DNA from 2 places in the Nocardia sp. FBN12 genome. Region 2 is predicted to be linked to the other one. Evidence: riboswitches for the same ligand, from Rfam matches in the RefSeq annotation. Region 2 holds a riboswitch; the other holds the start of a gene.

Region 1 (4,028 bases), 1.2 Mb from region 2:
CGACGGCACCTACGACGCCGCACTGGCCGCGATCGCAGGCGACGAGCGCTTCACCGTGCTCCGCTCCGCCGCCCACCCCGCACCCGGCTGGACCGGTAAGGCCGCCGCGTGCGCCCGCCTGGCCGCCCGCACCGACGCGGCCGCCCTGGTCTTCGTCGACGCGGATGTGCGCCTGGCTCCCCAGGCGATCGCCGCGGCCGTGACCGAATTGCGCAGGCGCGAAGCGGGTTTGGTTTCCGCCTGGCCGGTGCAGGAAGCCGGTTCGGCCGCCGAACACCTGGTCCAGCCACTGCTCGCCTGGTCATGGGCCTCGACCCTGCCGGTCGGCCCCGCCAACCACAGCCTGCGCCCGTCCACCGCCGTCGCGTGCGGCCAGTTCCTGGCCGTCGACGCCGAGGCCTACCGTGCCGCCGGCGGCCACGCGGCCGTAGCCGCCAGTGCCACCGAGGATCTCGACCTGGCGCGCGCCGTCCGCCGAGCAGGCCACCGTACTGCCCTGATCACCGCGGGCCCGGCCGCGAGCACCAGAATGTACACCGGCACAACCGAACTCACCGACGGCTACACCCGCTGGCTCTGGTCCGCCTACGGCGGCCGCCGAGACACCGGCGCCGCCATCGCGATCCTCGCCACCCTCGCCTATTGGATCCCCCCACTGGCCGCCCTCTTCGGCCGCGGCCGCACCCGCCGCGCGGGCCTGCTCGGCTACCTCGCGGCCGTCACCAGCCGCCTCACCGCCCGCACCATCGAAACCCGCCGCCCCCCGGCACCGTCCGACCTCACCTCAGCTCTGGCCCACCCCCTGGCAGTAGCCCACTACCTGACCCTGTGGACCCGCTCCCACCACCGCCACCGCACCGGCCGCCTCCGCTGGAAACAACGCCCCCTGGTAACCCCCGAAGAATCGATCGCCCGCCACGCCTGAACGCCTCGCCGCCCACTCAGTCCACTTCGGTGATGCCGATCGTCGGAAAGAAGAAGCAGGAGCGGCCGCGTTGTCGGTGGTGCCGAAGACGGCGGCCAGCACGGTGCCGCGGCCGGTGTCCACGGGGACCGCGCGGACGCCACCGACGGGAATCGCGGCGAAGAGGAAGTCGCGGATCGCGGTTTCGGCGAGTGGACGCAGTTCGACAGGAACCCCGGGCGGAACCATCGCGCGCACGATGTCCGCGATCGGCCCCATCGACGCCATACCGCCCCGCCCGGTACTGATATTGAGCCAGGCCACCTGCATACCCGAGGTTTTCGTCGCGGCGGTGTCGGGAGCCAGACCGTAGGGCAGGAAGGTGAACAGGGTCTGGCCCGATTTCACGGCGGACAGGTCAAGACCGGGGATCGGGAGCGTGTTCGCCGGCCACGGGCCCGGCACCGCGCCCGCGACCGCTGGGACCAGGCCCGCACCGTCGCCGGTGCAGTTCGCGGCCACCGTGGGGTAGAGGAACGGCTGGATACCCATCGCTTTCAGCGTCTCGACGACAGTTTGATAGGCGCCGAGTAGATCACCGGCACCCGCGGCGGGCGTGGAGTTCGGTGCGTCCCGGGTGACGGCGGGCGTCACCGGGGCGGCCGGTTCCGCGACGGCCGGGGACACGGCCAGCACCAGCGCGGCGGCGCAGGCCGTCAGCGAGGTCAGTGTGGTGGAACGGCGCGGCATGATCACGACGTACTCCTCATCGACGCAGAGAAGGCCGACGCTACCGCGCGCAGCGGGTGAATCCGGGCAGGTGAAGTAACCGGCCGTTCGGCGCGTCGCAATTCTGCGGCTAACCCCACCGCAGCTCAGTGACCTCGCCGAACCGGGGCAATTGTGCCCACATCCATACCCGGTTCCAAGCTCTGCGCTCACGCTGATTTCTACCGTTGCCGCCACGGCATCTGTGCCACATGCTGATTCAGCTCGGGACGCAACGCCGGAGCACAACCATCCAGAGCGACCGAGAGACCTGGCTCTACGACGTCGCAGCAACCCGCCCTGTTCGAGGGTGTGGGTGCTTCTGCCGGGTTCGATGGAGGAGATTGCCGTGCTGACCGTGGGATACCGCCGCCGCCATATCGACCAGTGCCGAGTGACCGCGATTGCCTGTCCGGCCTGAGTGCCGCCAGCTCGCGAACCCGTAACTGGCCGGGTGGAGGTCACTGTGCCTCGTTCCACTGTTCCCGAAGGACTCCTATGACCGCGTCCGCCGTCTCCGGCGCCGAGACCGCACCGCCGGGCGACGCGCCGCCCGCCGCACCGGAATCCGCCGACGATCTTCCGCGGATCGCCGGCTCGTGGCACCCGTGGCGGTGGGTCGTCGCCGCGATCGCGCTGCTGCTGGTGGCCCAGTTCGCGCACGGTCTGATCACCAATCCGGGCTGGGACTGGGGCACATTCGCCCAGTACTTCACCGCGAAGTCCGTGCTGGCCGCCCTCCGGGTGACCATCGAGCTGACCCTGTGGGGCACCGTCCTCGGTTTCGCCATCGGCACCCTGCTGGCGATCGGGCGGGTGTCGAACAATCCGGTGCTGCGGGTGATCGCCTGGACCTACGTCTGGGCGTTCCGTTCGATCCCGCTGATCGTGCAGCTGCTGTTCTGGTTCAACATCGCGTACCTGTATCCCCGGCTGTCCGTGGGCATTCCGTTCGGGCCCGGGTTCTTCGATTTCGAGGTGAACGGCGTCATCAGCGGCTTCACCGCGGCGGTGATCGGCCTGGCCCTGCATCAGGCGGCGTACTCGGCCGAACTGATCCGGGCCGGTCTGCTCGCCGTCGACGCGGGCCAGCTGGAAGCGGCTGCCGCGCTGGGGATTCCGCGCTGGCGGCAGTTCCGCACGATCGTGTTGCCGCAGGCGATGCGCACGATCGCGCCCAACGCGGCCAACGAGGTGATCAGCCTGTTCAAGGGCACCTCGATCGTGTCGGTGATGGCGATCGCCGAGCTGTTCTACCAGGTGCAGGTGATCTTCGGCCGCAACGGCCGGGTGGTGCCGCTGCTGATGGTGGCCACGGCCTGGTACATCGTGCTCACCACCGCGTTGACGATCGTCCAGTTCTACATCGAACGGCACTACGCCAAGGGCGCCCAGCGTGAGCTACCGCCGACGCCGTGGCAGCGGGTACGCGCCAAGGTCACCGAGATCGCCGCCGCACCCCGAGGAGCCACCCGATGACCGCCGCGGTGCAGGCACGAGGAATTCGCAAGTCCTACAACGGCACCGAGGTGTTGCGTGGGATCGACTTGGCGGTGCGCACCGGCGAGGTCGTCGCGCTGATCGGCCCGTCCGGGTCGGGCAAGTCCACGCTGCTGCGGGTGCTCAACCACCTCGAGGCGCAGGACGCGGGCACCGTGCACGTCGACGGTGAGCTGATCGGCTACCGGCAGCGCGGCAATACGCTGCGCCCGCTGCCCGATCACGCGGTGCGCGCCCAGCGCGGCCGGATCGGTTTCGTATTCCAGCAGTTCAATCTGTTCCCGCACCTCACGGGGCTGGAGAACGTCGTGCTCGCCCCGGTCTCCTCGCAGCGCCGCCCGCGCGGCGAGGTGGTCGCGGAGGCCGAACAGCTGCTCGACCGGGTCGGCCTCGCCGATTTCGCCGACGCCTACCCCCGCAGGCTCTCCGGCGGCCAGCAACAGCGCGTCGCGATCGCCCGGGCCCTTGCCATGAAGCCGCGGCTGATCCTGTTCGACGAGCCCACCTCCGCGCTCGACCCGGAATTGGTCGGCGAGGTCCTCTCGGTGATCCGCGATCTCGCCCGCACCGGCACGGCTCTGGTGATCGTCACCCACGAGATCGGGTTCGCCCGTGAGGTCGCCGACACGGTGGTCTTCCTCGACGAAGGACAGATCGTCGAACAGGGCGACGCCGCCACCGTCCTCGACCGCCCCGAACATCCACGCACGCAGGCATTCCTGTCCCGCGTGCGCTGAGTATCCCTTCCGAAGAACAGGTTTCGACACCGATGAAGCTCTCCACACTGATCGGCATCATCTCGGCGGCCACGCTGCTGACCACCGGCTGCACCGCCGATCCGGAATCCGCCGAGACC
Region 2 (4,028 bases):
GGTCTTGATGACCACGTCCTCGAGCGCCTGCGCGAAGCCGATCACCTCGGGGGTGTTGTCCAGCTTGCCGCGGTGTTCGAGGCCACGGGTCCAGGCGAAGATCGACGCGATCGGGTTGGTCGAGGTCGGCTTGCCCTGCTGGTGCTGGCGGTAGTGCCGGGTGACCGTGCCGTGCGCGGCCTCGGCCTCACAGGTCTTGCCGTCCGGGGTGAGCAGCACCGAGGTCATCAGGCCGAGCGAGCCGAAGCCCTGAGCCACGGTGTCGGACTGCACATCGCCGTCGTAGTTCTTGCAGGCCCAGACGTAGCCGCCCTCCCATTTCATGGAGGAGGCGACCATGTCGTCGATCAGGCGGTGCTCGTAGGTGAGGCCCGCCGCGTCGAACTCGGCCTTGAACTCGGCGTCGAAGACTTCCTGGAAGGTGTCTTTGAACATGCCGTCGTAGGCCTTGAGGATGGTGTTCTTCGTGGAGAGGTACACCGGGTAGTTCTGCTGCAGGCCGTAGTTGAACGAGGCCCGCGCGAAGTCTTCGATCGACTTCTTGAAGTTGTACATACCCATGACGACGCCGCCGTCTTCGGGCATCTTCACGACCTCGTGGATGATCGGCTCGCTGCCGTCCTCCGGGGTGAAGGTCAGCGTGACGGTACCCGCCTCGTAGACCTTGAAGTCGGTGGCGCGGTACTGGTCGCCGAAGGCGTGACGGCCGATGATGATCGGCTTGGTCCAGCCGGGCACCAGGCGTGGCACGTTGGAGATGATGATCGGCGCGCGGAAGATGGTGCCACCCAGAATGTTTCGGATGGTGCCGTTGGGCGAGCGCCACATTTTCTTGAGGCCGAACTCTTTCACCCGCGCTTCGTCGGGGGTGATGGTGGCGCACTTGACGCCCACGCCGTACTTCTTGATGGCATTGGCCGCGTCGACGGTGACCTGGTCGTCAGTCTTGTCGCGGTACTCGATGCCGAGGTCGTAGTACTCGAGGTTCACGTCGAGATAGGGATGGATCAGCTTGTCCTTGATGAACTGCCAGATGATCCGGGTCATCTCGTCGCCGTCGAGTTCTACAACGGTGCCTTCAACCTTGATCTTGGACATGGATCTTCGTGTCCTCCTCGGTGGGTGCCCTTATTGCACGGCTAGGCGAACACGCTTGTGAGCGGACCCCAGCAGTTCCAACAGACAACGTATATGCCCCGCGTTGTCTGCGGGACGTGTGGTGCAAACAAGACGAGCGTACTGCTGTCCCCCACCTCACCGCGACGGGAGGCCCCACTGTGCGGGACGGCGCGAAGCCACCCCGCCCCGACCGCCCTTCGGTACCCGATCGGGCCCTGACCGGCTACTGAACGGTAACAACCGGGCCCGCGTGGTGACGCGCGCCCGGTCAGCCTGCGATCGGCACCGCGGCGGCGAGGCATCAGCTCGTGCCCGAATGTTCGAACACCGTCGAACGAGTGATCTTCAGCCGAAATGCGGGGGAAGTTTCCGCCTGCGGGAGATGTCCGGTTAACATGACGGCAAGGTCATGAGTACCAGCGCCAAGCCCCGGCTCGCTGGTCGGCAACCCTCCAGCTGCGGTGGGGTGCTCCGGGTGATGACCGGGCTCTCGAAAGTCGAGAGCAAGCGCGCATTGCAGGAGGCCCCCATGTGTTGTTGCCAGTCGATCCGACCCAATTGACGAGATCCCCCGGCTGACACCCATTTGGAGCACGACATGACCGACTCATCCCTGCCCGAGAACTGGTCCTTCGAGACCAAGCAGATCCACTCCGGCCAGGCACCCGACGCCGCCACCGGCGCGCGCGCACTGCCGATCTACCAGACCACCTCGTACGCGTTCCGCGACACCGAGCACGCCGCCGCGCTGTTCGGTCTCGCCGAGCCGGGCAACATCTACACCCGGATCATGAACCCCACCCAAGACGCGGTGGAGCAGCGCGTGGCCGCGCTGGAAGGTGGCGTCGCGGCGCTGCTGGTGGCCTCCGGCCAGGCCGCGGAGACCTACGCGATCCTGAACCTGGCGGGCGCGGGCGACCACATCGTGTCCAGCCCGCACCTCTACGGCGGCACCTACAACCTCTTCCACTACTCGCTGCCCAAGCTGGGGATCACGGTCTCGTTCGTCGAGGATCCCGATGATCTCGCGCAGTGGGAAGCCGCGATCCAGCCGAACACCAAGGCGTTCTACGGCGAGACCATCGCCAACCCGAGCAGCGCGGTGTTCGACATTCCCGGTATCGCCGGCATCGCGCACGCACACGGCCTTCCGCTGATCGTCGACAACACCGTCGCCACTCCCTACCTGATCCAGCCGCTGGCGCACGGCGCCGACATCGTCGTGCATTCGGCGACGAAGTACCTGGGCGGGCACGGTGCGGCCGTGGCGGGTGTCATCGTCGACGGCGGCACCTTCGACTGGACCGTGCGCGACGCCGATGGCAACGCGCGTTTCCCCGGCTTCACCGAGCCCGACCCCAGCTATCACGGTGCGGTGTTCGCCGATCTCGGCGCGCCCGCGTTCGCGTTGAAGGCGCGCGTGCAGTTGCTGCGCGATCTGGGCGCGGCGGTCTCGCCGTTCAACGCCTTTCTCATCGCCCAAGGCATCGAGACGCTGAGCTTGCGGGTCGAACGGCATGTCAGCAATGCCGAGACGGTCGCGAAGTTCGTCGCCGAGCAGCCGGGCGTCGACGCCGTGTTCTACGCGGGCCTCGAGTCCTCGCCCTGGCACGCGCGGGCCAAGGAGCTGGCCCCGAGGGGCGCTGGCGCGATCGTGGCGTTCGAGCTGGCGGGTGGTGTCGATGCGGGCAAGAAGTTCGTGGACGCGCTCAGCCTGCACAGCCATGTAGCTAACATCGGTGATGTGCGTTCTCTCGTGATTCACCCGGCGTCGACCACGCACTCGCAGTTGACGCCCGAAGAGCAGCTGGCGGCCGGTGTCACTCCCGGCCTGGTCAGGCTCGCGGTGGGCATCGAGGGAATCGACGACATTCTGGCCGATCTGCGGGCCGGGTTCGCGGCGGCGACGACGTGACTGTGAGCACCGAATCGCCGATCGCCCGACCCGGAACCGGGGTGGCCCTGCTGCCACCCCCGGACGGGCGTGTCGGCGTGATCGCCATCGGGGACGTGGCGCTGGAGAACGGCGCCGAAGTCCGCGATGTGCGGCTGGCGGTGCAACGCTGGGGCGAGCTCTCGCCCACGCTGGACAATGTGGTGCTCGTCGAACACGCGCTCACCGGTGACTCCCATGTCATCGGTGGGCCCGACGGGGCGCCCGGCTGGTGGGAGGGCATGGTCGGGCCCGGCGCGCCGATCGACACCGATGAATGGTGCGTGATCGCCACCAATGTGCTCGGCGGCTGCAAGGGCAGCACCGGGCCTGCCTCGCTCGCGCCCGACGGAAAGCCTTGGGGTGCACGGTTTCCCGAGCTGACCATCCGCGATCAGGTGACCGCGGAGGCGCAGTTGTTCGACGTGCTCGGCATCGAGCGGCTCGGCGCGGTGGTCGGCGGCTCGATGGGTGGCATGCGGGTGCTCGAGTGGATGATCGGCCTGCCCGAGCGGGTTTCGGCCGCGCTCGTGCTGGCCGTCGGGGCCCGCGCCACCGCCGATCAGATCGGCACCCAGACCACCCAGATGGCCGTTATCGCGGCCGATCCCGACTGGCAGGGCGGCAACTATCACGGCACCGGTCGCGCGCCGATGACCGGTATGGGGCTGGCCCGGCGCATCGCGCACCTGACCTACCGCACCGACGGCGAACTCGACCACCGCTTCGCCAACAATGCCCAGGGCGACGAAGACCCGTGGAACGGTGGACGTTACGCGGTGCAGAGCTACCTCGAGCATCAGGCCGACAAGCTGTGTCAACGCTTCGATCCAGCCACCTACGTACTGCTCAGCGAGGCCATGAACCGCCACGATGTGGGTCGCGGGCGCGGTGGTATCGCCGCCGCGCTGGCGTCGACATCGGTGCCGTGCGTGGTGGGCGGGGTCGACTCGGATCGCCTGTACCCGTTGAACAC

Evidence for each region. A riboswitch is a leader RNA that binds a small molecule or an ion and turns the genes downstream of it on or off. The one in region 2 is predicted to bind S-adenosylmethionine.
Region 1: linked by a shared signal. The riboswitch ahead of ACWZHB_RS04590 (amino acid ABC transporter permease) and the one ahead of ACWZHB_RS33390 (bifunctional o-acetylhomoserine/o-acetylserine sulfhydrylase) in region 2 are both predicted to bind S-adenosylmethionine.

The regions. Positions count from the first base shown of each region.
Region 1 is NZ_CM132926.1:903,498-907,525, reverse strand. Features, by position in the region: gene ACWZHB_RS04595 (glycosyltransferase) at 1-925, shown strand, start outside; SAM riboswitch class I at 1,919-2,013, shown strand; gene ACWZHB_RS04590 (amino acid ABC transporter permease) at 2,171-3,151, shown strand; gene ACWZHB_RS04585 (amino acid ABC transporter ATP-binding protein) at 3,148-3,909, shown strand; gene ACWZHB_RS04580 (ABC transporter substrate-binding protein) at 3,942-4,028, shown strand, end outside.
Region 2 is NZ_CM132926.1:7,110,425-7,114,452, reverse strand. Features, by position in the region: gene ACWZHB_RS33395 (NADP-dependent isocitrate dehydrogenase) at 1-1,098, opposite strand, end outside; SAM riboswitch class IV at 1,525-1,635, shown strand; gene ACWZHB_RS33390 (bifunctional o-acetylhomoserine/o-acetylserine sulfhydrylase) at 1,718-3,034, shown strand; gene metX (homoserine O-acetyltransferase MetX) at 3,031-4,028, shown strand, end outside.